One region of the Guptibacillus hwajinpoensis genome, then DNA from elsewhere that is predicted to be linked to it. Evidence: a T-box and tRNA genes for the amino acid it is inferred to sense, from the RefSeq annotation. Region 1 holds a T-box; the other holds one or more tRNA genes.
What was found. A T-box is a leader RNA that pairs with one kind of tRNA and senses whether it is charged. The one in region 1 lies ahead of leuS (leucine--tRNA ligase), so its partner is inferred to be a tRNA-Leu.
Positions count from the first base shown of each region.

Region 2: it encodes a tRNA-Leu, which carries the amino acid that the T-box ahead of leuS (leucine--tRNA ligase) is inferred to sense. The anticodon was not compared.

Region 1 is NZ_CP156674.1:3,314,446-3,330,250, forward strand. It holds gene ABFG93_RS17075 (tetraprenyl-beta-curcumene synthase family protein) at 1-796, shown strand, start outside; gene ABFG93_RS17080 (hypothetical protein) at 863-1,165, shown strand; gene ABFG93_RS17085 (class I SAM-dependent methyltransferase) at 1,195-1,767, opposite strand; gene ABFG93_RS17090 (TIGR01212 family radical SAM protein) at 1,764-2,738, opposite strand; gene ABFG93_RS17095 (hypothetical protein) at 2,888-3,100, shown strand; T-box leader at 3,292-3,521, shown strand; gene leuS (leucine--tRNA ligase) at 3,585-5,999, shown strand; gene ABFG93_RS17105 (rhodanese-like domain-containing protein) at 6,246-6,554, shown strand; gene ABFG93_RS17110 (rhodanese-like domain-containing protein) at 6,581-6,925, shown strand; gene ABFG93_RS23160 (hypothetical protein) at 7,117-7,407, shown strand; partial or broken gene ABFG93_RS17115 (lytic transglycosylase domain-containing protein) at 7,402-7,743, shown strand; gene ABFG93_RS17120 (DEAD/DEAH box helicase) at 7,870-9,120, shown strand; gene ABFG93_RS17125 (NAD(P)/FAD-dependent oxidoreductase) at 9,374-10,648, opposite strand; gene ABFG93_RS17130 (putative polysaccharide biosynthesis protein) at 10,843-12,480, shown strand; gene ABFG93_RS17135 (hypothetical protein) at 12,531-12,749, opposite strand; gene ABFG93_RS17140 (DUF6884 domain-containing protein) at 12,824-13,249, opposite strand; gene ABFG93_RS17145 (pseudouridine synthase) at 13,365-14,069, shown strand; gene ABFG93_RS17150 (PRC-barrel domain-containing protein) at 14,138-14,746, shown strand; gene ABFG93_RS17155 (DeoR family transcriptional regulator) at 14,858-15,097, opposite strand; gene ABFG93_RS17160 (potassium channel family protein) at 15,509-15,805, shown strand, end outside.
Region 2 is NZ_CP156674.1:1,954,700-1,970,504, forward strand. It holds gene ABFG93_RS10140 (ABC-F family ATP-binding cassette domain-containing protein) at 1-1,153, shown strand, start outside; gene tsaD (tRNA (adenosine(37)-N6)-threonylcarbamoyltransferase complex transferase subunit TsaD) at 1,636-2,652, opposite strand; gene rimI (ribosomal protein S18-alanine N-acetyltransferase) at 2,642-3,100, opposite strand; gene tsaB (tRNA (adenosine(37)-N6)-threonylcarbamoyltransferase complex dimerization subunit type 1 TsaB) at 3,111-3,806, opposite strand; gene tsaE (tRNA (adenosine(37)-N6)-threonylcarbamoyltransferase complex ATPase subunit type 1 TsaE) at 3,787-4,257, opposite strand; gene thiL (thiamine-phosphate kinase) at 4,267-5,244, opposite strand; tRNA gene ABFG93_RS10170 (tRNA-Asp) at 5,449-5,524, opposite strand; tRNA gene ABFG93_RS10175 (tRNA-Met) at 5,653-5,729, opposite strand; gene ABFG93_RS10180 (trans-sulfuration enzyme family protein) at 5,833-6,972, opposite strand; rRNA gene rrf (5S ribosomal RNA) at 7,382-7,498, opposite strand; rRNA gene ABFG93_RS10190 (23S ribosomal RNA) at 7,654-10,583, opposite strand; rRNA gene ABFG93_RS10195 (16S ribosomal RNA) at 10,852-12,402, opposite strand; tRNA gene ABFG93_RS10200 (tRNA-Ile) at 12,570-12,646, opposite strand; tRNA gene ABFG93_RS10205 (tRNA-Gly) at 12,655-12,728, opposite strand; tRNA gene ABFG93_RS10210 (tRNA-Pro) at 12,737-12,813, opposite strand; tRNA gene ABFG93_RS10215 (tRNA-Arg) at 12,835-12,911, opposite strand; tRNA gene ABFG93_RS10220 (tRNA-Leu) at 12,922-13,007, opposite strand; tRNA gene ABFG93_RS10225 (tRNA-Leu) at 13,047-13,131, opposite strand; tRNA gene ABFG93_RS10230 (tRNA-Lys) at 13,138-13,213, opposite strand; tRNA gene ABFG93_RS10235 (tRNA-Gln) at 13,218-13,292, opposite strand; tRNA gene ABFG93_RS10240 (tRNA-Asp) at 13,327-13,402, opposite strand; tRNA gene ABFG93_RS10245 (tRNA-Glu) at 13,457-13,531, opposite strand; tRNA gene ABFG93_RS10250 (tRNA-Ser) at 13,538-13,628, opposite strand; tRNA gene ABFG93_RS10255 (tRNA-Asn) at 13,632-13,706, opposite strand; gene ABFG93_RS10260 (SprT family protein) at 13,885-14,337, opposite strand; gene cmpA (cortex morphogenetic protein CmpA) at 14,454-14,567, shown strand; gene ABFG93_RS10270 (Tex family protein) at 14,578-15,805, opposite strand, start outside.

The DNA.
Region 1 (15,805 bases):
TCGAAGTACCTCACTGGATCCAGCGGACTTTAGTGCTTTGCATGAATCGATGAATCAGGCTCTATCACCTGAAATCGAAGCTTCAAACGATTATTACCGGTTTAGAGAAGAACAGAACGATGGAGGCTACCTCCTATCCCTAGTACAAACATGTCAGAGCGTCATTCGTGAATTGCCGAACAAGGAAGAAGTCCAACCGGCTCTTCTTGAACTCTGTCATTACTATTGTGACCTTCAAGTACATAAGCATGTTACGGAGGAAGATCGTGTTCCAAGACTGCAGGGATGGTTTGAACAACATAGACAGCAGCTCCCAGATATGACGTGGAATGAATTCTCCGCATGTGCAGGTTCAACTCTTGGCATATTCTGTCTTGTTTCCTATTCACTTGGTAACAAGATCCCAGAAGGTGGCACAGAAGTCATCAAAGAAGGTTACTTTCCATGGGTGCAGGGTCTTCATATTATGCTTGATTATTTCATTGATCAGGAGGAAGACAGGGCTGGCGGTGATTTGAATTTCTGTTTTTATTACAGAGACAATGATGAGCTTGCTGAGCGAGTTGCTCACTTTATTAAGGAAGCTGATAAAAGTGTTGAAGGGCTTCCTCACTCGTCATTCCATCGCCTGATTAACAGAGGGTTACTCGGTATTTATCTTGCTGACAGAAAAGTAATGGCACAAAAAGACGTCCGTATATTAGCGAGGGAAATTATTCGGAATGGTGGGCGATCAAGCATTTTTTTCTATTTTAATGGCTGGGTGTACAGAAGACTTCATAAAGCTTCTCAGTAATATTGGTATAAAATACGCTGTTTCGTGAGAAAAGAAGCCTATAGGATTGTGAAAGGGGTTCTTTACATGAAGAAGCGTTATTACGTAGAAGTGAGCTCAGGAGAAATTTTGGAAGATCAGGGGGCATCAGGCTATCATTTTGAAATTGATGCGGATGAGGAAGATGTATTCAAACTGAGTGAACTGTTTGATCTTGCTGATAAAGATAGTCGTCTTTCGCTCTATCGCTCTCATGTGCCGGCCATGAGCTATCACGAAGATAAAAATAATGACGACTATGATGATCATTTGAAGCAAATTTATACACTTATTCACAAGCTCGGCTCAGAGAAAACGAAAGAACATATTGAGTCGATGAAAATTTTATGAAACGGAAGGCCGGTGCGAGTACACCGGCCTTATTTTTTACTAATGGCAAGAATATAGGGTGGCTCATTCACCTGATTGATGAATTGATATTTTAGTACCTGGTAATGCGATTGATTCAGTTGTGAAGTAAACTCTGTTACCAATTTACTTTCAATTTTTCCTTCAGGATGACCTGGATAGACGACTAGAATAAGTAGTCCATCCGAGCGTAGCAGGTCAAGTATCCTTGTAACTGCTTGAAGCGTTTCCCCCGGGTTTGTCACAATCGATTTATCTCCACCTGGAAGATAACCAAGGTTAAAAATCGCCGCGGCTACTTTCCCTTTTTCATCAGTGTCCATCACATCATTTATAGTAGCGTGGCTTCTATGGAACAATGTGACCTGAGCCGTTTGACCGGCTTCTTCAAGCCGTTTGTGAGTTGACTCTAGAGCTTCTTTCTGAATATCAAACCCATATACTTTCCCCGTTTCTGAAACGGATTCAGCGAGATAAAGGGTATCGTGTCCATTACCACAAGTTCCATCAATAGCAATGTCACCTTTCGTGAGCACGGCATCCAGTAGTGTTCTTGTAAAAGGTAATATGCGTTGAAGCGTCATGTTGTTTTGATCCTTTCTTTCGTGAAAAATTTACCCTGCCAGCTGTTTCGACTAATGAGCTCATCCTGTATTGCATTCAATACGCTGAATTTATTCATACTCCACATTGGCCCAATTAATAAATCAGGGGGCCCATCACCCGTTATCCGGTGAATCACCATGTCTTGTGGTAGTACTTCCAGTTGATCAACAACTAGATTAACGTAGGTTTCTTGGTCTAGGAAGTCGAGCATTCCTTTTTCATATTGTTTAACCATAGCTGTGTTCTTAAGAAGATGAAGAAGGTGAATCTTGATACCTTGAACATCTAACTGAGCAACTGTACTGGCAGTTTCCATCATCATCTCTGTTGTTTCCCCAGGTAGACCGTTAATAATATGGGAGACAACATTAATGTTATGTTTTCGGAGTTTTTCCACACCTTCTATATAACACTTAAAGTCATGGGCGCGGTTAATTAAGTCGCCAGTCTGATCATGAACGGTTTGTAAGCCGAGTTCAACCATGAGAAACGTTTGCTCGTTAAGCTCGGCAAGGTAGTTTATCACATCATCTGGTAAGCAATCAGGTCTTGTTGCGATTGAAAGACCGACAACATCGTCCTGCTTTAGAATTACTTCGAATTTTTCCCGTAGTTCCTCAACAGGGGCGTATGTATTTGTATAGGCTTGAAAATAACCCAGGTATTTAGCGCCTTTCCATTTCCGTTCATTCGTTCTGTTTTTAATAGCATGAAACTGAGTGACAAGATCATCCCGTCGATCACCAGCAAAATCGCCAGATCCACTAACGCTGCAAAATGTACAGCCGCCGTGAGCCACTTTTCCATCCCTGTTGGGGCAATCAAAGCCCCCGTCCAAGGAAACTTTCATTACTTTATGACCAAATTTCGTGCGTAAGTAATTGTTAAAGGTATAGTAACGTTTTTCTGAAGCGAAATGAGTGGGGATGTCATTTCTTTGTCTGTCCATTTGGACTCCTCTCCTGGGACCCATTACCCGTGTAATAGTAGATAGAAAAAGTTTATCATGTCCAGTCTGATACGCCAAATGAGTGTAATTACGTTTGGGGATATATGGTGCGTGGTACATATTACTATACTCAATTAAGAGGTGATCACATGGCAGATAATGAAAAGCGTCATAAAAAAGGGAAAACGAATAACCCCGAACAACTTCCAGATAAAGAAGAAAATCAGCTTGATCAGGATGAAACAGAAATGAATGTCGATGCGATTCCGCTTGAAGATTTGAAAGAGGAACAACAAGAAGAGAAAGACAAACCACATTCAAAAGACAAATCAGCAAGTCAGAAGAAGCATAGAGAGGGATAACGCACTGATAATGGTGCGTTATTTTTTTACTTATAAGCTATAGGTTAGCTACTGTTATCAAAATCATTAACCTCAAGGGGAAGTGCTTTCTTTAGATGTATAAAAAACAAAAACATCGTCTATTCTGATAATGTTCTTGACAATCTTCACAAGTCTTCATACAATACAAATTATATACTTAACTAACGAAACTAAAGATTATGATAAGGAATAGTAATAAAGATTCTATTACTAGAGAGTTAACGCCTGGTGAAAGTTAACATAGAACTTTATGAACTCGCCTTTGAATCGGAAACCTGAATGGAGTAAGGTAACCCGTATGCCTGCGTTAAAGGTCTGAAGTGAGTGCTGTTTCTAGCACTAAGCCGGGTGGTACCGCGGGTGATTGTGAACATCAGATTCTCAACCTCTCGTCCCTGTTGATGAACAACGGGGATGGGAGGTTTTTCTATTTTTCTGTAAGGATTGGAAGGAGAGAGTGACAGTGGCATTTGATCACAAAACAATTGAGAAGAAGTGGCAACACTACTGGGAAACGAAGAAAACATTTAAGACTGAAAATGATGCAAAAGGTGAGAAAGTATATATCCTTGATATGTTCCCTTACCCATCTGGAGCTGGGTTACATGTTGGACACCCAGAAGGATATACAGCAACGGATATTTTATCTCGTATGAAGCGTATGCAGGGGTATAATGTACTTCACCCAATAGGATGGGATGCATTTGGCCTTCCGGCAGAGCAATATGCACTTGATACAGGAAATAACCCGCGTGATTTTACGAAGAAGAACATTGATACATTTAGAAGACAAATTAAAGAGCTTGGCTTTTCTTATGATTGGGATCGAGAAGTCAATACAACGGATCCTCGTTATTATAAGTGGACACAATGGATTTTTACAAAGCTGTACGAAAAAGGTCTTGCATATGTTGATGAGGTAGCCGTGAATTGGTGTCCGGCGCTTGGTACGGTTCTTGCGAATGAAGAAGTTATTGATGGGAAAAGTGAGCGCGGCGGTCACCCGGTTGTGCGTAAACCAATGAAACAATGGGTTCTGAAGATTACGGAATATGCGGATCGCTTGCTAGAAGATCTAGAAGAACTTGATTGGTCAGATAGCATTAAAGAGATGCAGCGCAACTGGATTGGTAAATCTGAAGGAGCAGAAGTTACGTTTAAGATCGTTGATCACGATGAAGCGATTGACGTCTTCACCACTCGTCCTGATACATTATTTGGTGCCACTTATATGGTGCTTGCCCCTGAACATCCGCTTGTTGATCAAATTGCGACAACTGATCAAGTAGCTAAAGTAGAAGCGTACCGATCAAAAGTTCAAACCAAATCTGATCTTGAGCGAACTGAGCTTTCCAAAGAGAAAACTGGTGAGTTCACAGGCGCCTATGCGATCAACCCAATTAATAATGAGAAGCTTCCAATCTGGATCGCTGATTATGTCTTAATGAGCTACGGAACAGGTGCGATTATGGCGGTCCCTGCTCATGATGAGCGAGACTATGAATTCGCAACCACATTTGAACTACCAATTAAAGAGGTTGTAGATGGCGGAGATGTTTCACAAGAAGCCTATACTGAAGACGGTCTACATGTAAACTCCGACTTCTTAAACGGTCTTGAGAAGGAAGAAGCGATCACAAAGAGCATTATATGGCTAGAGGAAAATGAAAAAGGAACTAAAAAAATCACGTATCGTTTGCGCGACTGGCTCTTTAGTCGTCAGCGTTACTGGGGCGAACCAATTCCAATTATTCACTGGGAGGATGGCACAATGAGTGCTGTTCCAAAAGAAGATCTCCCTGTCGTCCTTCCAGAAACGGATGAAATTAAACCTTCAGGAACAGGTGAATCACCGCTTGCGAATATTGAAGATTGGTTAAACGTTGTTGACCCTGAAACAGGTAAAAAAGGTCGTCGTGAAACGAACACTATGCCTCAATGGGCTGGAAGCTGCTGGTACTACTTACGTTATATCGATCCTGATAACGATGAAATGCTGGCAGATCCAAAGAAGCTTAATGATTGGCTTCCAGTTGATATGTACATTGGTGGCGCGGAGCATGCGGTTCTGCACTTGCTTTACGCACGTTTCTGGCATAAGGTTCTTTATGATATTGGAGTCGTTCCTACCAAGGAACCATTCCAGCGTCTTCGGAATCAGGGTATGATACTTGGCGAAAACAATGAGAAGATGAGTAAGTCTAAAGGAAACGTTGTTAACCCAGATGAAATTGTTGAAAGTCACGGTGCCGATACGCTACGCCTTTATGAAATGTTCATGGGACCTTTTGAAGGATCCATTGCATGGTCGAATAATGGACTTGATGGTGCACGTCGTTTCCTTGATCGGGTATGGCGTTTGTATGGTGAGGGTGATATTAAGAATTCCTCTATTACAGAAGCAGCCCCTACTGAGGAAATGGAACGCGTCTACCATGAAACGGTTAAGAAAGTCACGGAAGATATGGAAGGTCTTCGTTTTAATACTGCTGTTTCACAAATGATGGTATTCGTGAATGAGGCATATAAGCAGGAAACTGTTTCAGTTAACTTGATGGAAGGGTTAGTCAAATTACTTTCGCCAATTGCGCCACACCTTGCAGAAGAACTATGGCAGGCACTTGGACATGAGGAAACTCTTGCATATGCTAACTGGCCAATGTTTGATGAAAGCAAGCTGACAGTGGATGAAGTTGAAATTGTTGTTCAAATCAATGGTAAGCTTCGCGCTAAAATTTCGATCCCTGCTGAAGCATCACGTGACGAAATGCAGGAAATTGCACTAGAGCACGAGAAGATTAAAGACCAACTCGATGGTAAAACCCTTCGAAAAGTGATCGCTGTTCCAGGAAAGCTTGTTAACATCGTAGCAAACTAATGTGGAGAACCCTCTTCTTTAAAGGAGAGGGTTTTTATAATAATAGCTTTATTAATAGTCATTCGCGATATAGCCTTGAAAAATATTTAAGAAGTGAATAACCCAAATTAATTGGAAAGAATATAACTGTGGTGTGAAGGAAGCTAGAATTCTTGTATTGCACTTACAAATCATGTACGATTGTTTTTGTTGAAGTGAATAGCGATGGAAAATCATATTCGATCTTAATGGAAGGGGAATGCTTTTATGAGTAATGAAATTAAGACGATTACACCTGAAGAGGTACAACAACTTTTAAACAACGGAAAGAAAGTATCACTTATCGATGTTCGTGAGGATGAAGAAGTAGAAGAGGGAATGATCCCTGAAGCGAAACATATCCGCCTTGGCACTATTCCAGAACGAATGAATGAAATTAACAAAGATGAAGAGCACATTATGGTTTGCAGATCTGGAAGACGCAGTGAAAGTGCTTGTGAATATTTAAAAGAACATGGTTATGAAGTAAAGAACATGGTCGGTGGTATGATGAAATGGGAGGGAAACGTTAAGTAGCCCTGCTTATAAAGGAGAGAGATGAAATGGCATTATGGGGAGCTGTTGTTGCTGCTTTTTCGGTATTTACACTGGGATTATGGAGAACTTTTTATCCCTATTCATACATGAAACCGATCAATTTTGACCGGCTTGATGATGATAAATATTGTTTGATTGATGTGAGAGATTATATTCTTTCACACCGAGCGCCGTTTGAGAAGGCTAAGAACATTCCGCTTTCTTACCTGGGAAGACAGACAAAGGAAACCGATGTATGTGATAAAGAGATTATTGTGCTTGCTGAAGACCGAAAAGCAGCACGACTTGCTGTCAAGATCTTGATGAAGCAGCGCAAGCAACCTATTTATTACATGACCGTTTCTTCATAGTTCTGTCTGCGCCTTTAGGAGTAGCACTCTTAAAAGGCGCTTAACTTGATATTTAATCCTAGTAAGTCTATAAGATTAATTAATCATAACACCTTTTTCTTAAGGATCCAAGTATAAAGACTTGAAGAAAATGATTCGTTCTTCTTAAGTATCTGCTATAATGAGGGAACCAACTATACCGAGGTGTTGAAATGAAGGCAGAACTCATTCGTGCTATGATGGACTTACAAGCATTGCGTCAATTGCACCCAGGTAATGTGATGGCGAATCAGCAATTATCAGCTTTTTCCTTTACTGACATGCTTGAAGAGGCTCTCACTAATCAATCTAGTGAACAAGAAATACAGCCGGCACCTGCCGGTATGAGTTCTATGAATATTTACAATGAAAATACATTCGCTCCTATCGTCCAACCGCAGTCTGCTTCCTACTCTTCATCATCGCTCGAAATTGATGGATATATTGAGGAGCTTTCTGAGTAGTACCAGGTTGATCCTAAACTAATACATTCGATCGTTAAGCAAGAATCGGGCTATAAATCATCGAGTGTAAGTGGTGCTGGTGCAATGGGGTTAATGCAGTTAATGCCTGCTACAGCGGCATCACTGGGTGTGAAGGACCCTTTCGATCCGCGTCAGAATATTGAAGGTGGCGTTAAATACATTAAGCAAATGACTGATAAATACAATGGTGATACAGAGCTTGCCCTTGCTGCATACAATGCAGGGCCAGGCAATGTTGATCGATACGGTGGTATACCGCCATTCAAGGAAACAGAGAATTACGTTTCGAAAGTAATGGGGAACTATCTAGCATAATAAGAAATGGCTGTCTCAAGCGACCGCTCTCCGGCTGTCGTCAAGGAGGCAGCTTTTTGTGTTACTACAGAAAAGAATTCAACATTTCTGAGAGAAGAAAGCAACAATTGATATACTAAACATGAGGTGAATAATTTGAACGAATTTAAAGAATTAGAGATAGACAAGCAGATTATTGAACGGTTAGAGGAACAGGGGATTCATACTCCTACTGATATTCAGAGGGAAACGATCCCGGTCATGCTTAATGGACAGGATGTAATCGCACAGGCACAAACAGGTACAGGTAAAACATTTGCGTTTTTACTTCCAATTTTAGAAAAGATTGATACGGAGGCGCCAGAGGTTCAGGCATTGATTGTAACGCCTACAAGGGAATTAGCGATCCAAATTACAAATGAATTAATGAAATTAGTTGAGGGACGCGATGACATTAATGTGCTTGCAGTCTATGGAGGACAAGATGTAGAGAGGCAAATTAAGCGTCTTAATAAACAGGTTCACATTGTTGTTGGTACCCCTGGACGCCTTCTCGATCATGTTCGCAGAGAAACAATCGACTTGTCTCAGACAGCTTTTCTCATCCTTGATGAAGCAGACCAAATGCTCCATATTGGGTTCTTACGAGAAGTAGAAGATATCATCAATGAAACACCTGAAAATCGTCAGACTGCTCTATTCTCTGCTACACTTTCTAGCGACATTAAACAACTTGCGAAACGTTTTATGCATAAGCCGAAGACAATTAAAGGGAAAGAGAAGGGTAAAACAGTAGAAGAAATTCAGCAATATGTCATTGAAACAACTGATCGAAGAAAGTTTGGATCATTGACAGAAACAATCGACGAAGAGCGACCGTTTCTAGGTATCATTTTTTGCCGAACAAAGCGTAGAGTGAGTAAGTTGAATGGAGACTTAAAATCCAAAGGATATTTATCTGATGAGCTTCATGGTGACCTCTCTCAAGCCAAGCGTGAAGGTGTTATTAAGAGGTTTCGTGATGCGAAAATTCAGCTTCTTGTAGCGACCGATGTAGCAGCAAGGGGACTTGATATTGAGGGTGTTACGCATGTATTTAATTATGACATTCCTCAGGATACCGAAAGCTACATCCATCGTATTGGTCGAACTGGTCGTGCCGGTGAGGATGGTGCCGCCTATACATTTATTGCATCGAAAGATCAGCAATTCATTCAAATGATTGAAAAAGGAATCGGGAAAAAGCTTGAGCGTAAAACGGTTGAAAATGCTTTACCAGCTCATGAAGAGCGAGATTCCGGAAGAAGACAGAACGATGAAAGAGGAGGCCGTCAGCGTCAATCTCGTAAGCCCTCTTCATCAAGTAGGAGCGGTGGAAGAAATCGAAAGAAACGATAACGAATTAAAAACGAGGGGTAGCTGCATCGGGCAGTTACCTCTCGTTTTGTTTAAGAATTCCTTATTTCACGCTTGAACTGGAACACAAAAAGCGTGTTCCAGTTCAAGCGTTCCAATATCTCCGTTTCTAAGCGCTCGTCTTCGCTTTTCGTGAGATCCAGCTGCAGTGGCCGATTAGACCCTCGGTCACTTCACCTTTCAAACCGAACACAAAGAACGTGTTCAATTTGAAAGGCTCCAGTGCCTGCCGGGTCTAATCGGCCACTTCCGCTTTTCTTTCCGCTGCGCTTTTTCCTGCTGTGTAGCCGGTTACGAAGGCTGCTGTGATGTTGTATCCGCCTGTGTAGCCGTGGATGTCGAGGACTTCTCCGCAGAAGTAGAGTCCTTCTGTGAATTTGGAGGCCATTTCTTTTGGATGTATTTCTTTTAGTGATACACCGCCGCCGGTAACGAATGCTTTATCAATAGGCAGTGTGCCGTCAATGGCGACCTGGAATTGTTTTAAAAGACGGACGTAGTCACGCACTTTTTCTTTTGATAAATGTGCATAGGTCGTCTCAGGTGATAACTCTGCTTTATTAAGAAGGAAAAGCATATATCGTTCTGGTACTTTGCTTTTCCAAATGTTTTTAATGGCCTTTTTCGGCTCTTCTTTTGCGATTTTCATATGTTCACGATAAATTTCTTCTTCATTTTGATCGGGAATGGCATCAATTTGAAGTGGGATATACTGCGCATTGAATTTCTTCATTGCCTTCACGACATACTGACTGCAGCGAAGGACCGCTGGTCCAGATAAACCGATGTGGGTGAAAATCATGTCCCATCTGTGTGTTTTGATCACTTTTCCTTTCGGATTTAGAACGGATAAGGCGACGTCTCGAAGGGATAACCCCTGTAGTTCTTTGTTTTTAATAAAAAGTTCACTTGAAGTCACTGGCACCTCAGTTGGATAAAGGTCAGTAATCGTGTGGCCACCTTCTGCTGCCCATGCATAGCCATCGCCAGTGGAACCAGTATGTGGTACTGATTTACCTCCAACGGCAATAATTACGTTGGACGCTGTGATTTCTTCTTTTGTTTGAAGTCTTACCCCTGAAACAGCACCGTTTTGATACAATACCTTTTCAACAGGCGTATTTACTTGAATGGTCACATTTAGTTTCCGTACTTTGTCTAGAAGTGCGTTCACAACAGATTTTGCATCGTCTGTGACGGGAAACATTCTCCCGTGATCTTCTTCCTTTAGCTGAATGCCGAGATCTTCAAAGAATTTTATGATATCTTCATTATTAAAGATATTAAATGCGCTGTATAGAAACTTACCGTTACCTGGGATGAATTTAATGAGCTCGTCGAGCGGAAGTCGATTTGTAACATTGCATCTTCCGCCCCCGGATATAGCCAGTTTTCTACCGAGTTTGTTTCCTTTATCAACGAGCAGCACAGATGCTCCGTGTTCCGCCGCTGATACAGACGCCATGAGTCCGGACGGACCGCCGCCAATCACAATGACATCATATTTCATGCTTACACCTCTCTCATTTTGCTACAGACAAACATACCACAATTTCCAATACATATTAAAGTTTCGCGGAAATTTATAATTGTTGTTAACAGGTAAATAGCTTAGAATGAAGAGGTGTATTTTTATAACTGTTGAAAATTGTTGATAGATGACGAAAATATATAGTTGAATGGTTAGAAGTAGGAGTTGGAGAAATGTCTGATTCAAATTTGATCAGAGGGACGATGCTGCTTACAGCTGCGACCCTTTTTTCTAGAGTACTGGGAATGATCTACATGTTTCCGTTTACTGCCCTGGTTGGAACACAGGGGGTAGCACTCTATCAGTATGCATATACACCATATACGATTATGCTTAGCTTATCGACTGTTGGTATTCCGCTTGCTGTTTCAAAGTTCGTGTCGAAATATCACACGTTAGGGGATTATCGAACAGGAAGAAGACTCTTTAAATCAGGGCTTATACTAATGACGTTCACTGGTTTCATCGCATTCCTTGCGTTATTTTTAATGGCAGAACCAATTGCTCGCATCGTCATTGACGAAGGAAGCGAAGGGAACACCATCGCAGATGTTACGCTCGTTATTCGCGTCGTCAGTATGGCTTTATTAATTGTACCGATCATGAGTTTGACGCGTGGTTTCTTCCAGGGGCTGCAATCCATGGGGCCAACTGCGGTTTCACAGGTTGTTGAACAAATTTTCCGTATCGTATTTATTCTTGCATCAAGTGTAATTATCATAAATGTGATGGACGGTGAAGCAGCGACTGCCGCCACGTATGCAACATTTGGTGCATTTGTAGGCGCGGTGGGTGGTCTGATGGTAGTCTTCTGGTATTACAGAAAGCGCAAGCCTGAACTTGATCGGCATCTTGCTGAAAGTACAGTGGATTACAATGTTTCCCTTTCAGATATGTATAAGGAAATTATTACGTATGCCCTTCCGTTTGTAGTGGTAGGTCTTGCGATTCCGTTGTATCTCCAGGTTGATACATTTCTAATAAATCCCGCCCTAAAGAGTGTTGGGTATGATCAACCTTCATATGAGTCTGTTTTTGCCATTATTACGGGACTTGCTCACAAGTTGATAATGATTCCAGTTTCACTTGCAACAGCGCTTGCGATGACGATTATCCCGGCAATTACTAAATCATTTACATCAAACAAAGATGCGATTCTTCAGAAGCAGCTGACACAAACGTTTCAAATATTGTTATTCCTTACGACGCCAGCTGCGATTGGTCTAGCTGTACTATCAGATCCTGTGTTTCGTGTTCTTTATCCAACCGTTAATCAGGACCTTGGTAGTTCATTGTTAATGTGGTACGCCCCTTCAGCGATTTTGTTCGCACTCTTTTCAGTAACAGCAGCGATTCTTCAAGGCGTTAATAAACAGAAGTTTGCAGTTTATAGTTTATTAGCTGGTTTAGGATTGAAAGCTGGATTAACATATCCACTCGTTGTTTTATTTGAAGGAAAAGGTGCTATATTTGCTACAAACATCGGGCTATTAACATCTGTTCTTATTACGATATTCATCATCAAGCGTTTTACCAATTATCAATTTGGCTTCATTTTTAGAAGGGTTTTGTTGATCGGTATTTTTGTTGGGATCATGGCAGTTGCTGCAAAAGCAGCTACATTACCACTTGAATCAGCTATGCCTAATCTTTACCTTTCAGCAAGTGAAGGTGGTAGCATGCTTTATTCCATTATTAATCTTTTAGTTGGAATTACAGTAGGAGGAGTTATTTATCTGTGGCTTTCCTATCGTTCAAATCTTGCTGGGTTAGTACTTGGTGAACGATTCTCATTCTTAAAACGCCGTTAAAAAATGAAGGCCCACGGGCCTTCATTTTTTAAGGTATACGTCAGTTATGATTAATAACCGTATTCGTCTTCACGAATGCCGAGTTGTCGTTCAATGCGTGTAATTCGGCGATTCTGTCTTCTTAGCTCGCGTTCGATTTCTCGAAGCTGTTGTTCAATATTTCCAGGATATCCCGGTTGACCTGGATATCCTGGCTGGCCTGGGAACCCTGGTCCACCTGGATAACCTGGGAATATTTGATAACTCTGCCCCTGCTGTCGATCATACATACACGATCCCCCCTTTTTGGTTACGAGATAGTGTATGTGAAGATTAGGCAGTGTTGCTGGGCAGATGTCACGTGTTATACTGAGTTTTTCTGGTACCAGCTCAGCTGTTCGCCAATGCCCAGACCTTTGAGCGGTACTTCATAATAATAATCAAAACGATTGAGCTGAGGTTCGAGATGTTTGCGGTAGACGGAGCCCCCATGTAAACATACTGTTATATTTGAGGAAGATTCATACGAAGAGAATTGCTCAATCACTTTTTGAGCCCATTCTTCTCGTTGTTGGTGTGTAAATGTTTTAATTGAAACATCGTACGGATCCATTATATCGTCTGGTAATAATAGACCGTCTTTGGCATTATAGAAATACATGCGGTCATAGTGGTGCAAAGCGTATTCAAGCGTTTTTTGAAATAAAGGACTCTGATAGAACTCGGTAACAGGTGCTGATTTGTTGCTTTTCTTTCGTGCAGTTGCTAAAAGTCCAACTTTCTCTGTCATTCTGTTCACTCCAAACGTGCATTTTGGCATTTAACGTTTACATACCCTTGATTCCCTCAAGTTATGCTCAAAATAATAATAAATGTTGGAAAAATTATGGAAAGGAAGCGATTTGATGCGTTTAGATAAGTTGCTTGCCAATATGGGATATGGAACTCGAAAAGAGGTAAAGAAGCTTCTCAAGACCGGGATCGTCCGTATAGATGAAGAAGTTTCAAAGGATCCGAAACAACATGTTGATCCAGAGGTTAACATTGTAACCGTACATGATGAACCCGTAGAATATCGAGAATATATTTATTTGATGATGAATAAACCAGGGGGCGTTATTTCTGCGACAGAAGATGAAGATGAAACTGTCATCGATTTATTAATTCCTGAAGATCAGGTTTTTGAACCATTTCCAGTTGGCCGTCTTGACAAAGATACGGAAGGTTTACTTGTTATCACAAATGATGGGAAACTAGCTCATCATCTAACATCACCGAAACATCATGTCCCCAAAACGTATTTTGCACGGGTGAGCGGAATGGTATCCGAAGAAGATGTTGAAGCATTCAGGAAAGGCGTAACCCTTGATGATGGTTATGTTACAAAGCCAGGTGAACTAAACATTATTGAAGAAGGGGAAACTTCTCAGATTGAATTAACCATTCATGAAGGCAAGTTTCATCAAGTGAAACGCATGTTTGAAGCAGTAGGGAAGAAGGTTGTTTATTTACAACGAATTCAAATGGGTGAACTTCTTCTTGACCGCAATCTTGAACCAGGAGAGTACCGAGAACTAACAGAAGATGAAGTAGCCTTTCTACAAAAGTGATCTCTCGTTTCCTTTTCACTGAGCTAGGGAATAACAAGGAGTAGACAGTTGAGAGGGAGAGGATATTGATGATTAAGGTTGGAGAAAAATTAAACGGTAGCAAACTTAGCAGTCGTTCAACTGCTGAATTTAAAGTAAAGCAAATTTATTTTGATTCGTCTTTACGTCGAGTAACCTATGTTGAGCTTGATAGGAAAGAGGCTTCTAACGAAAAAGATGCTGTGCCGGATCATCACGCGGGAGAAATGCTTCATTCGATCCAGGCATCTGGAGGGCAATTTACTCCGGATAACTATCCTGTTACTGATGATGATCGTAAAACGAAAGGCGTGCATAAGAATCTCATTGTTCCTTATAATCAGCTCACGTGGAAACAAGATAGCATTACGCTTAACGAACATAATGAAGAAGTACAATCCGCTGCCCTTGCTGATCAACACTCTTACACGTCATTGCATAAGGCTGAAGTACTTACAGAAGATGGAGAAGAACTTGGGAAAGTGAAAGAAGTTGTCATTAAACCGGATGGCGAAATCGATGGGTTAGAGCTTTCTAAAGGTTTCTTATCTGATTTTCTTTCAAGCGAGCATCCTTATCTCAAATTGAATGAATCTGTGAATTTTCAGCACGGAAAAGTGATTGTTCCAGCAGGATATCATCATTATCTCAAAAAATAATCTTCACATAAGAAAAAAGCCCTTGAATGGGCTTTTTTCTTATGGATATAAATAATGGCAAAAACAAGGGCTTACGTCAACAAGGTGTCAATAAGCCAGTCCTTATAATTGTTATCCTACTTTAACTCTCTTACTCGTGGTTGTCCAGAATCCTCGGTTTGGGCTTTTGACTAATTCATTGTAGGCCAGTACGTTCAAATCTCTTTGAACTGTTCGCTGGGTAATCCCAAACTCTTCAACTAACTCATTTGTGCTGACAGTACCATGCTTGCTAATAAAAAGATAGATAGACTTGATACGGGTCATCATACGATCAGTTGAAGTTATACTCAAAGAACCACTCCCTAACATGTAATCAACGCCTTATCCCTAGCATAGTTTTCTACTATTAAAACCATATGAAGGAAACGTAAAGATATATTTAATTTCAAAGGATTCCTTCGTTTTTTTCATGAAAGTTTGTCTGGTTGAGTGCTCCGATTGCGTCTGGAAGTGATAACTGGATGTATTGGGAACAACTTGGTGTAATGACGAATAGGGTCATACCACTTTCATAAGATAAGCGATTGATCGGCATTATTTATTTTTCTTATTGCCATTTCCCTTTTTCGAAATAACTTACACCCCCTCTTTAAAGTTTATTTTACAATAATTCAGTTATTTCGGCAAAAAATTTCATTTCATTTGGATCTTTCTTCCTTATCATTCCTTCCTTTGCTATTCTTATAGATATAGAATCATCAAGGGGAGAGGGGGATACTTGTGTTTATACGAATATTCATTAAAAAAGCGATCAAACTTAATAACCGTTTCTTGTTTTATGCTTCGTTAGCCCTTGTATTGGTAAGTGCAATGATTATGCGTCTTATTGAGCCAGAGACATTTCCTACCCTGTTCGAGGCGTTATGGTGGGTAATGACAACCGTCACTACAGTTGGGTACGGAGATTATTTTCCAGTTTCAATTGGCGGGAGAATCTATGCAATGTTTCTCTATATTGTAGGAATTGGGTTGATTGGAGTAGTGATCGGTAAATTTGTTGATGGGTTTGCTGAGATA
Region 2 (15,805 bases), 1.4 Mb from region 1:
GCGCTACGAACAGCAAATGAAAGAATTTGATAAGCAGCAGAAGGAAATTGCGAAGCTTGAAGAATTCGTTCAGAAAAACATCGTTCGTGCTTCAACAACTAAACGAGCACAAAGCCGCAGAAAGCAACTCGACCGCATGGAACGACTTGATAAACCTAAGGGCGATGAGAGATCGGCTAATATTTCCTTCACAATTGACAAACAAACAGGTAACGACGTACTAACCTTAAGGGAATTAGCCATCGGCTACCCTAATAATGTGATTAATGAACGACTGACCTTTGACCTTAAGCGCCAGGAAAGTGTTGCCCTTGTTGGACCCAACGGAATTGGGAAATCAACGCTACTTAAAGCGATTGTTTCTGGTGAAACGCTACTGGATGGTGATATTCATTATGGAAGCAATGTGAAAATTGGTTTCTACGATCAGGAACAAACAAATCTAACATCCAACAAGACCGTTCTAAAAGAATTATGGGACGACTTCCCGCTCACAGATGAGAAAGACATTCGAGCGGTTCTCGGACGCTTTCTATTCACTGGTGATGATGTTCTTAAAACCGTCTCAGATCTAAGCGGCGGCGAGAAAGGACGACTGGCTCTTTCAAAATTAATGATGCAAAAATCAAATCTGTTAATATTAGATGAGCCTACGAACCATTTAGATCTTGATAGCAAAGAAATTCTAGAAGAAGCGCTTATCCAATTTCCAGGAACGATTCTTTTCGTTTCCCACGATCGTTATTTTATCAACCGAATTTCGACACGAGTACTGGAATTATCAACAGATGGCGTAACTTCTTATTTAGGAGACTACGATTATTACGTCGAGAAAAAACAAGAATTAGAAGAACTTGCAGCACTTGAACAGCAAAACAGTCAAACAGCACAGCCTGCACCTACGGCTAAAACCAGCTTTCAGCAAGACAAAGAAACAAAACGCCAGGAACGTCAGATGTTAAGACGCATTGAAGAAATTGAAAAAGAAGTTGAGCGTGCTGAAAATCGAATGGCAGAAATAGAAGAGGAACTCTGTATCCCAGATGTGTTCGAAGATCATGAGAAGGTCATGAAATTAAATGAAGAGATCGATGGTCTTCGCCAACAGACTGATACACTTATGGAAGAATGGGAAGAGTTACAGGAAGCATAATGTGAAACCTCCATCAGAGGGTTTTGCTTTACCTCCCTCTGATAGGTAGTTGAACAAATCTAGGGACCGTAAAACAGTCCACAGTGGGCTGTTTTTTCTTTAGAGAAGATCCGACATATTCACACTATCCACATAGTTATCCACGGTTGAATTACTTGTATTCCTCATTTTCTAAAATTTATCCACATTATCCACAACAAAAGCTCCACTTATACACATTTTAATCAAGCACTGAAAAGTGAGGAGCTAACAGGATTCTCCCTTACATGTCCACATTATCCACTTTCAGTGGATAATTGTTCTTTATAACATAAAGTGAAACTGCCATCAGAGGGGGTTTTGCTTCATCCCCCTCTGATGGTTAGTTGAACCAATCGGACCTTTAGGGGCAGTTGACCCCCACCTAAACGTCTCGATTGATTTACATTTTGAGGCGGGGGTTTTACTGCCCCTTAAGGCTGGGATAAAATAAAAAACCGGGATTAGATTCCCAGTTCTAATCCCGGATTAGCGTTCAATTGAAGTGAAGATCGTTTTCCTTTTCGATATGCAATCGTTCCTGCAGCTGCAATCATTGCAGCATTATCCGTACAGAAATGGAGCGGCGGAATGACCAGCTCTTTACCTGATTCCTTGAAAGCTTCCGTTAATGCACTTCTAAGGCCTTTATTCGCTGCTACTCCACCTGCAAGAAGAACTTGATTCACATCATATTCTTCAGCGGCTCGCAATGTTTTGGTGACAAGAACCTCTACAACAGATGCCTGGAAGCTTGCTGCAAGATCTTCTGGTTTCAATTCTTCATTTCTCTGCTTTGCATTGTGGACTGTATTAATAACTGCTGATTTCAAACCACTAAAGCTAAAATCATAAGATCCTTTTTCAAGCCACGCTCGTGGAAGCGGTACTGACGCTGTCCCCACTTGAGCAAGTTGATCGATATGAGGACCTCCCGGATATGGGAGCTTCAACGTTCTAGCCACCTTGTCGTACGCTTCACCAGCTGCGTCATCACGTGTTTCTCCGATTACCTTGAACTCACCTTCAGATCGCATGTAAACAAGCTCAGTATGGCCACCTGACACAACAAGAGCAAGGAGTGGATACGCAAGTTCTGTAACGAGTTGATTCGCATAAATATGACCTGCAATATGATGTGTCCCAATGAGCGGTTTCTGATGGGCAAAGGCAAGGGCTTTCGCTGTATTAACTCCAATAAGGAGAGCTCCTACAAGACCTGGTCCTTCCGTCACGGCTATCCCGTCAATATCATCCATCGTAAAGCCTGCTTCATCTAGCGCTTCCTGAAGAATAAGCGTCATCTGTTCGACGTGATGACGAGATGCAATTTCAGGAACCACTCCGCCAAACCGTTTATGACTCTCAATTTGAGAGGCAACCACATTTACGACTACTTCTTTGCCACCTTTAACAATCGCTACAGCCGTCTCATCACAGCTTGTTTCGATACCAAGAATTATTTCCTGTTTATTTTCCATTTAAATTCACCCACATAACTAGCGCATCCTCTTGATTATCCGTATAATAATTTTTCCGAATCCCGCCTTCTTCAAAACCAAATTTCCGATAAAGGTTCTGCGCAACCGTATTTGATACTCTAACCTCTAGGGTCATTTTTAATGCACCACGGGATTTAGCGAAATGAATAGCTTTCTTTAAGAGCGATTCTCCAAGCTTCTTCCCCCTATACTCAGGATGAAGTGCAATGTTCGTAATATGTGCCTCATCGATAATGACCCACACACCACAATATCCCGCTATCTCTTCTCCTACTTCAAGAAGCAGGTATGCAGCGAAATGATTAATGACGATTTCATTATAAAAGGCTGATCTGCTCCATGGCGTTGGAAACGTCGCATGTTCAATCCGCATAACAGCTTCTATATCCTCCACGGTCATCGACCGAAATGACACCGTTTCGTTCATTTTTAATCCCCTACTTTTTTTGTGAAGCGAGCCATTTCGCTTCTGCCTCAGCCATTCTTACATAATTAGGTGTAAACTGATGCACATCTGCCACTGGGTCTTTATCTCGTCCTAATCTCGCAAGATCGGACGGACGCGCATACAAACTACTAACTGGCGAAAACAACGCTTTATCGCCAAGGATTTTCTCAATTCGCTTCTGATGGATCACTAAATCATTACTAATAAATAAAAATTGGTCATGATTGTCTTTGTTTTCATTCAACCAATCTTCTAATAACACAATGCTGTCTTCTGATTTCCTTTCAACAAGCGTACCCTTTGCCGCAAATAGGCTCTTATACACCTGACCCCTTCTAGCATCAAAGAAGGGAACAATCGCCCCATTGAAGTAGCGGCCATTTTGACCCAGTATTTCGAGGCTTGAAACCCCCACAAGTGGAATATTTAATGTCCATGCAAGCGTTTTGGCAATACTTATTCCAATGCGAAGACCAGTATAAGATCCCGGTCCTTCCGCAACGACAATTCTTTCAAGCTCAGCCGGTTTGATGCTAACTTCTTCTAGCAATTGTTCAATAGCTGGCATCAGTCTAATAGAATGATTTTTCTTTAAATTGGTAATGAGCTCTCCGACAATAATATCGCCATCCATGACAGCGACGCCCATGCAATAGGTAGAAGAATCAATGGCTAGTACTTTCATGCTGCAACTCCTTACATACAGACTCATAATAATCTCCAAATGGCCTTAATATAAGTCTTCTTTCTGATTCTCTTTGGTGGTAAATTTCAACACGGAGAAGCTCTTTTGGAAGCAAGTCCTGAATGAACTTCGCCCACTCTACTACCGTCACTCCTTCACCTTCAAAGTATTCACTAAATCCAAGATCTTCATCGCTTTCTTCAAGACGATACGCATCCATATGAAAGAGAGGGATTGCTCCCTCGTATTCCTTAATAATTGTAAAGGTGGGACTGTTCACAACTTTAGTAACACCAAGTCCTTTTCCAATCCCTTTGGTAAATGTAGTCTTGCCAGCACCTAGATCTCCTTCAAGCGTCAAGACGCATCCCGGCTTTAACTTTTCAGCAAGTTTTTTGCCAAACGCCATTGTTTCTTCCGGAGACTTCATGATGAAAGCATATCCACTCATGTTAATCACCTATTCCCTGGATGAGAAGTGATTATAGCCCTTCTTATCCAATTTAAATTTTTGATCTTTATATACCGTCCACACACCCGGACTTTGATCTTCTACATAGCCGATTCTATATAGTGATGCATGATGATCATTAAAAAGCTGCTTTAAATGCTCCCAATTGTCTTCTGAAACTGTTCCAATCAATTCGTAATCTTCGCCGCCGTTTAACATCCAGTTTAACCGCTTAAAGGAGGAATAAGCCTCAAAACCTTCAGGAGCAGGAATTAAATCCTGTTCCAGTACAATCGAAACACCACTCGCTTCTGATATCTCATGGGACTCACTGGCTATACCGTCACTTACATCATTGAGCGAAACCCGATAACCACTTTTAGCTAGTATTCTTCCTTCTTTCACTCGCGGATTCGGTTCCTGATGATAGTGAATATAAGGAGAATCTTTTGATCTACTCTCAAGTAATGACGATAGACCTGCTGCAGATCCCCCAACAGGGCCTGTTAGAAATACAACATCTCCGGCTCTTGCATTGTTACGAAGAAGCTTACGACCTTTCTCTATCTTTCCAATGACGGTTACTGAAATGTGAAGATCACTTCTAGTTGATACAGTATCTCCGCCAAGCATGTCCATTTGATAGTCATCACCAATAGCTTTTAAACCGCTATATATTTCTCTTAGCTGCTTCGAAGACCACCCATTTTGCGGAACAGAAAGGGAAACAAGATAGAATAATGGAATTCCCCCCATCGCTGCTATATCACTGATATTAACAGCAAGCGCCTTCCTGCCAATTTGAAAGGGAGACATTGTACTTTTCTTAAAGTGAATTCCTTCTACCATTGTATCTGCACAGGCAATCTCATCCCACTCTGAATCAATGTGATAAAGAGCAGCATCATCTCCAATTCCCAGAATTAGTTCATCACGAAAAGTATAAGCCGGCTTAATGGATTGAATAAACGCAAACTCATCTTTCAACCAAACTCATCTCTCTTTCTATTTTATAAAAAAACCTTAGGAATTTCATCCTAAGGTCCTTTTTCTATCAGTTTATCTTACTTACGTGTAAATTCACATATTTGTTTAGAAAAACTTGTGTTGTATCAATAATGTAAAGGATAAATTTGTGGAATTCTAATCTGAAAGTATAAAAAAAAAGCGATCAAATCGCTCAGTGAAAAGTGGCGGTCTCGACGGGAATCGAACCCGCGATCTCCTGCGTGACAGGCAGGCATGTTAACCGCTACACCACGAGACCAGTATGTATTATTTGTAAACTTACGTTTGAAAGGAATAGTACCAAGTTATGAGTTTAGGTTGCCCCTAAAGGGACTACAAATAAATTTTAACTTAGAAGCTTATTCAACGTAGTGAAAATTTTTAAATTGGTTGCGGGGGCAGGATTTGAACCTGCGACCTTTGGGTTATGAGCCCAACGAGCTACCGAACTGCTCCACCCCGCGACGATTTATAATATATGTGCAGTGCCTTTATTAGGACACAAACAATACTATACCAGATAAATGTAACGAATGCAAGCTTTAGTTAAAAAAGAAAAAATCCCTATTATAGGGATTTTTCAACAGCCTCTTTAAAAGCTTTTACAATATCAACTTCATTTTCAATTCCCACTGAAATACGAACGAGTTGTTTATTAATACCCAGTTTCTCTCTTGTAGTTTCCGGGATGGTCCGGTGCGACGTTCCAATGGGGTATGAAACGGTAGTGTCTAACCCAGCAAGTGTCGGAATGATTTTCACCCAGCCGAGGGATTTAAAGAACGTTTTCACGTTTGAGTGTTCATCAAGTTCAATGGAAACCATAGCTCCATTTCCTCTCTCTGAAACATATTCTGGATAGTAGACTTTCTTAATACCCTCCACATTTTTTAATGCTTCAGCAAGAAAAGCAGCATTCTTAACGTGACGTTCCATTCTTACACTCATTGTCTTTAGGCCCCGACAACCTAACCATGCTTCAAATGGGCTCAGATTGGTACCGAGGTTAATTACTTTCGCTTTAGCCTTTGCAAGAAGATTTTCGCGTCCCACAAGAACGCCAGCTGTCACGTCACTATGTCCTCCAATATACTTCGTTGCACTATGTACGACTAGATCAATACCTAGCTTATATGGCTGAAGAAGAAATGGTGTGGCAAACGTATTATCTACCATTGTAACCAATTCATGATTTTGCCCAAGCTCAACAAGCGCGGTCAAATCTTCGACTCGGAGAAGTGGATTAGTCACAGACTCTGTATACAATAGCTTAGTATTGGAACAAATAGCCTTCTCCACTTCATCCTTATTCGTAAAATCGACAAATGATACTTCAATTCCAAAGTCAGGCAGCTCTTCTTTGAAAAGAGAATACGTGCCACCATACAAATCCTCACAAGCGACAATATGATCTCCAGCTTTCACTACAGAAAGCACACCTGCAAGAATAGCTGATAAGCCAGAGGAAGTTGCCAGACCTTTAGGGGCCCCCTCAAGGTCTGCTACGCCCATTCCGAGATCTTCCGTATTGGGATTACTTACACGTGTATATAAGTAATCCTTTTTCCCCTCGTAAAATGATTCTAGATCATCCAGGTCTTCAAATACAAACGATGATGTTTGATAAATAGGTTGTACTTTACTAACGGTATCTGTCTTAGTCTTTCTAGGAAAACGAACTGCTTTTGTGTCAAAATGAAAATCCATTTACTTTCCCTTCCTTTATACAAAATTCTTTTTCATTAACTGTACGACTTATTAGTTTGATTATCAAGAAATACGGGTCGAAATTTTCAATCTATTATAAAATCCCCTAAATATTAAAAGATACTTGTGTTTTTCTATTAAAATAGTATGTTTTGGAAGTTTATCCACGCAACTGTTTTTGTCAGGGCGATAAACGACGAACTTCTTCGTCAGCTGCGCGATGACAGATCCTCATAGATCTCCGAATATCCACTCCGGTCTGTCATCACTGGCTTCCTCGAATTTCTTGCTTCTCCCACCCCTACGTAGCTTTCAATGATGTCTTTTTGCTTATTCATGAAGAATCAAACGAGTACAAACCCATACAAAAAAGTCAGAGACCCTATTGATCTCTGACTTTCTTTCAGTTGCCCAGCGACGTCCTACTCTTGCAGGGGGAGATCCCCCAACTACCATCGGCGCTGAAGAGCTTAACTTCCGTGTTCGGCATGGGAACGGGTGTGACCTCTTCGCCATCGTCACTAGACTAACAGGATGTTAGTTCAATGTTCACCACAGGACGTGGTGCACCTTAATCAAACTTCCTTGTTTCAGGTATTCCCTGAAAACTAGATAGCACGTACAACGTTTTCCAATATGTCCAGATCCATGAGCCAAATGGCTCACTTCGCTTTTCGTTTTTAGGTTAAGCCCTCGATCGATTAGTATTCGTCAGCTCCACGTGTTGCCACGCTTCCACCCCGAACCTATCTACCTCATCATCTCTAAGGGATCTTACCAGCTTAATGCTGTGGGAAATCTCATCTCGAGGGGGGCTTCATGCTTAGATGCTTTCAGCACTTATCCCTTCCACACGTAGCTACCCAGCTATGCTCCTGGCGGAACAACTGGTACACCAGCGGTGTGTCCATCCCGGTCCTCTCGTACTAAGGACAGCTCCTCTCAAATTTCCTGCGCCCGCGACGGATAGGGACCGAACTGTCTCACGACGTTCTGAACCCAGCTCGCGTACCGCTTTAATGGGCGAACAGCCCAACCCTTGGGACCTACTTCAGCCCCAGGATGCGATGAGCCGACATCGAGGTGCCAAACCTCCCCGTCGATGTGGACTCTTGGGGGAGATAAGCCTGTTATCCCCAGGGTAGCTTTTATCCGTTGAGCGATGGCCCTTCCATGCGGAACCACCGGATCACTAAGCCCGACTTTCGTCCCTGCTCGACTTGTAGGTCTCGCAGTCAAGCTCCCTTGTGCCTTTACACTCTGCGAATGATTTCCAACCATTCTGAGGGAACCTTTGGGCGCCTCCGTTACACTTTAGGAGGCGACCGCCCCAGTCAAACTGCCCACCTGACACTGTCTCCGCACCGGATCACGGTGCTGGGTTAGAATGTCAGTACAGCCAGGGTAGTATCCCACCGACGCCTCCATCGAACCTGGCGGTCCGACTTCTATGGCTCCTACCTATCCTGTACAAGCTGTACCAAAATCCAATATCAGGCTACAGTAAAGCTCCATGGGGTCTTTCCGTCCTGTCGCGGGTAACCTGCATCTTCACAGGTACTATAATTTCACCGGGTCTCTCGTTGAGACAGTATCCAAGTCGTTGCACCTTTCGTGCGGGTCGGAACTTACCCGACAAGGAATTTCGCTACCTTAGGACCGTTATAGTTACGGCCGCCGTTTACTGGGGCTTCGATTCAGAGCTTCTCCCGTAAGGGATAACCCCTCCTCTTAACCTTCCAGCACCGGGCAGGTGTCAGCCCCTATACTTCGCCTTACGGCTTTGCAGAGACCTGTGTTTTTGCTAAACAGTCGCTTGGATCTTTTCACTGCGGCTCCCCTGGGCTATTCACCCGAGGAAGCACCCCTTCTCCCGAAGTTACGGGGTCATTTTGCCGAGTTCCTTAACGAGAGTTCTCCCGATCGTCTTAGGATTCTCTCCTCGCCTACCTGTGTCGGTTTGCGGTACGGGCACCTCTTTCCTCACTAGAGGCTTTTCTTGGCAGTGTAGAATCAGGGACTTCGGTACTTAATTTCCCTCGCCATCACGACTCAGCCTTCGCGGTGAACGGATTTGCCTATTCACCAGCCTAATCGCTTGGACGCGCATTTCCAGCAGCGCGCTCTCCCTATCTTCCTGCGTCCCCCCGTCGTTCAAACGGAAAGGAGGTGGTACAGGAATATCAACCTGTTATCCATCGCCTACGCCTTTCGGCCTCGGCTTAGGTCCCGACTAACCCTGAGCGGACGAGCCTTCCTCAGGAAACCTTGGGCTTTCGACGGACAAGATTCTCACTTGTCTTTCGCTACTCATACCGGCATTCTCACTTCTAAGCGCTCCACCAGTCCTTTCGGTCTGACTTCACAGCCCTTAGAACGCTCTCCTACCATTGTCGTAAGACAATCCACAGCTTCGGTGATACGTTTAGCCCCGGTACATTTTCGGCGCAGCGTCACTCGACCAGTGAGCTATTACGCACTCTTTAAATGATGGCTGCTTCTAAGCCAACATCCTGGTTGTCTAAGCAACGCCACATCCTTTTCCACTTAACGTATACTTTGGGACCTTAGCTGGTGGTCTGGGCTGTTTCCCTCTCGACTACGGATCTTATCACTCGCAGTCTGACTCCCGCGGATAAATCGTTGGCATTCGGAGTTTGACTGGATTCGGTAATCCGGTAAGGACCCCTAGTCCAATCAGTGCTCTACCTCCAAGATTCTTGCCGCGAGGCTAGCCCTAAAGCTATTTCGGAGAGAACCAGCTATCTCCGGGTTCGATTGGCATTTCACCGCTACCCACACCTCATCCCCGCATTTTTCAACATGCGTGGGTTCGGGCCTCCATTCAGTGTTACCTGAACTTCACCCTGGACATGGGTAGATCACCCGGTTTCGGGTCTACAACCACGTACTCTGTCGCCCTATTCAGACTCGCTTTCGCTGCGGCTCCGCCTTATCAGCTTAACCTTGCACGGGATCGTAACTCGCCGGTTCATTCTACAAAAGGCACGCTGTCACCCATTAACGGGCTCCAACTAGTTGTAGGCACACGGTTTCAGGTTCTCTTTCACTCCCCTTCCGGGGTGCTTTTCACCTTTCCCTCACGGTACTGGTTCACTATCGGTCACTAGAGAGTATTTAGCCTTGGGAGATGGTCCTCCCAGATTCCGACGGGGTTTCACGTGTCCCGCCGTACTCAGGATCCGTCTCGGAGGGCAGCGGATTTTGACTACAGGATTGTTACCTTCTGTGATGGACCTTTCCAGGTCGCTTCGTCTATCCGTGCCTTTGTAACTCCAAAGAGACGTCCTACAACCCCAGAGGGCAAGCCCTCTGGTTTGGGCTGATTCCGTTTCGCTCGCCGCTACTCAGGAAATCGCATTTGCTTTCTCTTCCTCCGGGTAATGAGATGTTTCAGTTCCCCGGGTCTGCCTTCCATTCCCTATGTATTCAGAAATGGATACCATCCCATTACGGATGGTGGGTTCCCCCATTCGGAAATCTCCGGATCAAAGCGTACTTACAGCTCCCCGAAGCATATCGGTGTTCGTCCCGTCCTTCTTAGGCTTCTAGTGCCAAGGCATCCACCGTGCGCCCTTAGTAGCTTAACCTTAGACTACATTAGTCGCTTAACGCTTCTAACTTCGTCGATGCACATCGTTAGATGTGACTAACTACTAAAGATTTAACGCAAAAAAATAATAATTATTGGATGTCGTTGTTTATGCTATCTAGTTTTCAAGGAACATGGCTATCACTCGAATCGGCATTGCTGCTTCTTCGACTAGCCTGTTTTGAAAGAAGTAAATCATTCTTTCAAAACTAAACGAAACGCTCATGTAAGGTTGGTAACCAATGTTACCTCGTAATTCTCCATAGAAAGGAGGTGATCCAGCCGCACCTTCCGATACGGCTACCTTGTTACGACTTCACCCCAATCATTTGTCCCACCTTCGGCGGCTGGCTCCATAAAGGTTACCCCACCGACTTCGGGTGTTACAAACTCTCGTGGTGTGACGGGCGGTGTGTACAAGGCCCGGGAACGTATTCACCGCGGCATGCTGATCCGCGATTACTAGCAATTCCGGCTTCATGCAGGCGAGTTGCAGCCTGCAATCCGAACTGAGAACGGCTTTATGGGATTCGCTTCACCTCGCGGTGTTGCTGCCCTTTGTACCGTCCATTGTAGCACGTGTGTAGCCCAGGTCATAAGGGGCATGATGATTTGACGTCATCCCCACCTTCCTCCGGTTTGTCACCGGCAGTCACCTTAGAGTGCCCAACTAAATGCTGGCAACTAAGATCAAGGGTTGCGCTCGTTGCGGGACTTAACCCAACATCTCACGACACGAGCTGACGACAACCATGCACCACCTGTCACTCTGTCCCCCGAAGGGGAACGTCCTGTCTCCAGGATTGTCAGAGGATGTCAAGACCTGGTAAGGTTCTTCGCGTTGCTTCGAATTAAACCACATGCTCCACTGCTTGTGCGGGCCCCCGTCAATTCCTTTGAGTTTCAACCTTGCGGTCGTACTCCCCAGGCGGAGTGCTTAATGTGTTAACTTCAGCACTGAGGGTGGAACCCCCCAACACCTAGCACTCATCGTTTACGGCGTGGACTACCAGGGTATCTAATCCTGTTTGCTCCCCACGCTTTCGCGCCTCAGCGTCAGTTACAGACCAGAGAGCCGCCTTCGCCACTGGTGTTCCTCCACATATCTACGCATTTCACCGCTACACGTGGAATTCCACTCTCCTCTTCTGCACTCAAGTCCCCCAGTTTCCAATGACCCTCCACGGTTGAGCCGTGGGCTTTCACATCAGACTTAAAGGACCGCCTGCGCGCGCTTTACGCCCAATAATTCCGGACAACGCTTGCCACCTACGTATTACCGCGGCTGCTGGCACGTAGTTAGCCGTGGCTTTCTGGTTAGGTACCGTCAAGGTACCGCCCTATTCGAACGGTACTTGTTCTTCCCTAACAACAGAGCTTTACGACCCGAAGGCCTTCGTCACTCACGCGGCGTTGCTCCGTCAGACTTTCGTCCATTGCGGAAGATTCCCTACTGCTGCCTCCCGTAGGAGTCTGGGCCGTGTCTCAGTCCCAGTGTGGCCGATCACCCTCTCAGGTCGGCTACGCATCGTCGCCTTGGTAAGCCATTACCTTACCAACTAGCTAATGCGCCGCGGGCCCATCCTGCAGTGTTAGCCAGAGGCCAACTTTCAACATCACACCATGCGGTGCGATGTATTACCCGGTATTAGCTCCGGTTTCCCGGAGTTATCCCAGTCTGCAGGGCAGGTTGCCCACGTGTTACTCACCCGTCCGCCGCTAAGATTTGGGAGCAAGCTCCCAAATCTCCGCTCGACTTGCATGTATTAGGCACGCCGCCAGCGTTCGTCCTGAGCCAGGATCAAACTCTCCGATAGAAAGCTTAATCTAGCTTTTAAAACAATGTTTGTTTCCGTAGAAACAACTACTTACATGGCGTTTCGTTCAGTTTTCAAAGATCGATTTTCCTTTCAATGCCGTTTTCAGCGACTAAATCATCATAACATGATGTGTTAGTTGATGTCAACAACTTTCTAAAAAAAGATGGTGGGCCTGAGTGGACTCGAACCACCGACCTCACGCTTATCAGGCGTGCGCTCTAACCAGCTGAGCTACAGGCCCATCTTAATTGGAGCGGGTGATGGGGATCGAACCCACGACATCAGCTTGGAAGGCTGAGGTTTTACCACTAAACTACACCCGCAATATTGATGGTCGGGAAGACAGGATTTGAACCTGCGACCCCTTGGTCCCAAACCAAGTGCTCTACCAAGCTGAGCTACTTCCCGACATTTTGTTGAAATAAGAAATGGTGCGCCCGAGAGAAGTCGAATCCCTAACCTTCTGATCCGTAGTCAGACGCTCTATCCAATTGAGCTACGGGCGCATATTATATTTGGTGCGGTTGAGAGGACTCGAACCTCCACGGGGTCTCCCCCACTAGCCCCTCAAGCTAGCGCGTCTGCCATTCCGCCACAACCGCACATCGTTACTTGATGAAAACTTAAAGTTATAAAAGAATTGGTGCGGGTGAAGGGACTTGAACCCCCACGTCGTAAGACACTAGATCCTAAGTCTAGCGCGTCTGCCAATTCCGCCACACCCGCAATAAATGGTGAGCCATGAAGGACTCGAACCTTCGACCCTCTGATTAAAAGTCAGATGCTCTACCAACTGAGCTAATGGCTCAACATGGCTGGGCTAGCTGGATTCGAACCAGCGCATGACGGAATCAAAATCCGTTGCCTTACCGCTTGGCTATAGCCCAACATTTTATATAATCAGGATTAAATTTAAATTAATGGCGGTCCCGACGGGAATCGAACCCGCGATCTCCTGCGTGACAGGCAGGCATGTTAACCGCTACACCACGGGACCTTTATCTGATTACATATCATGTTGATGAAACACGTTGAACGTTTTAAAAAATGTTGGTGACCCGTACGGGATTCGAACCCGTGATACCGCCGTGAAAGGGCGGTGTCTTAACCACTTGACCAACGGGCCATAAAATGGCGGAGAAGGAGGGATTTGAACCCTCGCGCCGCTCGCGCGACCTACACCCTTAGCAGGGGCGCCCCTTCAGCCACTTGGGTACTTCTCCGTTTGGCTCCACAGGTAGGATTCGAACCTACGACCGATCGGTTAACAGCCGATAGCTCTACCACTGAGCTACTGTGGAATAGTATGTGATTTGCCGTCTCCATTATCGGCGACATTTAATATAATAACGCATCCAACAACCAAAGTCAACAGAATTTTAAAACTTTTCAAACCCGTTAATTATTTGATTTGGACATGTTCTCTTAAAGAGACTTTATTAATTTACCACATACCATACTAACCGTCAATGAGAAGTTTCAAGAAATTTTAACTAACCCGCCTCTACACTTTCCACAAACGAACCGAGACGTATCTATTCTTCTTTTCCTCCTATACTTTGAGCCACAACCGGCACATTCATATGTATGCTTAATCGCTTCAACTCTTCTTTGTCCAGGAACTACCTGACAATATCTTGACCCACCTACTTGACTGAGAAGAAGTTTAAAATCTCGATCCTGATGCTTATATCCCCGATTCTGAATGTGAAGATGATAATGACAGAGTTCGTGTTTTATAATACCGATCAATTCATCCATACCAAACTGTTCATAATGCTTTCTGTTAAATTCGAGATTATGAGATCTCAATAAATAACGTCCTCCTGTGGTTCTAAGGCGAGAATTAAATTTAGCTTTGTGCCGAAAGGGAAGCCTAAACCATTTTTCGGATACGGTCTCTACAATTTGTTGTAGTTCATCATTATTCATACGTTCCACTTTCATAAACTACCCTCCTCTCCTAACGAACACATACAAGCACCTTATCATAAACTAATTTACAACATCAGAAAGAAAGTGTCATCTTCTAAAGGAGGAGATTCTTGATGCCTGTATGGTTTAAAAATCGGCTGAAGCAAGCCTACTTCGAGAAAGACAGACGCCAGATCAAATTACTTAACCAATGCTGGTTTTTTTATAGAAGAAAACACCGCCCCTAAGGGCAGTGCTTTATGATGGTTTAAGCATAGTAAGGGCAATTCGCTCTCTCTTAAGATCAATGCTATCTACCCAAACAGTTACAACCTGTCCCACATGGACGACTTCCATCGGGTTCTTCACATACCGATTTGTTAGTTTCGAAATATGGACAAGCCCATCCTGTTTCACTCCAATATCAACAAAGGCTCCGAAATCCACAACGTTACGAACCGTTCCTTCTAGCTCCATCCCATGTTCAAGATCTTCCATCTTGAGTACATCCGTTTTTAAAATAGGTTGAGATAGTTCATCACGTGGGTCTCTACCTGGCTTTTGTAATGAAGCCACTATGTCTGCTAGCGTCGGCTCTCCTACTCCAAGTGCTGATGCTGTTTCTTTAATCGATAGAGCCGACAAAGCCTGAACCAACTTATCTGAACCAATGTCTTGAGGGTTGCATTGAATTTGAGTAAGAAGCGCTTTCGTCACCTCATAGCTTTCAGGATGTATCTCAGTCTGATCAAGTGGCTGCTTTCCTCCCATAATTCTAAGGAAGCCGATACACTGCTCATAGGTTTTTGCCCCAAGCCTCGGAACTTTTTTCAATTGAACACGACTTGTGAATTTACCTTCTTCATCTCTCCTATTAACAATATTTGTAGCCACTGTACGTGAAAGGCCGGCTACATACTGGAGAAGAGAGACGGATGCAGTATTCACATTAACACCAACCTGGTTAACGGCTGTTTCAACAACAAAGGTTAGCTGATCGTTTAATTTCTTCTGAGAAACATCATGTTGGTATTGACCTACTCCTACGGACTTCGGATCTATTTTAACAAGTTCTGCAAGAGGATCTTGAACCCGCCTTGCAATAGAAACAGCCGATCGCTCTTCTACCTGGAGAGAAGGAAACTCTTCTCTCGCCAGCTCAGAAGCAGAGTAAACACTTGCTCCAGCTTCGTTCACAATTAAATACACAATTTCTGTGTCAACTTCCTGAATGACGCTTGCGATGAATTGCTCGGTTTCTCTAGATGCCGTTCCATTCCCGATTGCAATCATTTCAATGTCATAGTCACTAATCATCTGCTTGACTGCTGACTTTGCTTTCTCAACTTCAGATCGAGGAGGAGTAGGGTAAATGACGGATACATTCAACATCTTTCCGGTATCATCGACTACTGCTAATTTACAACCAGTTCGATAAGCTGGATCTACACCAAGAACTCGCTTTCCTTTCAATGGCGGCTGGAGC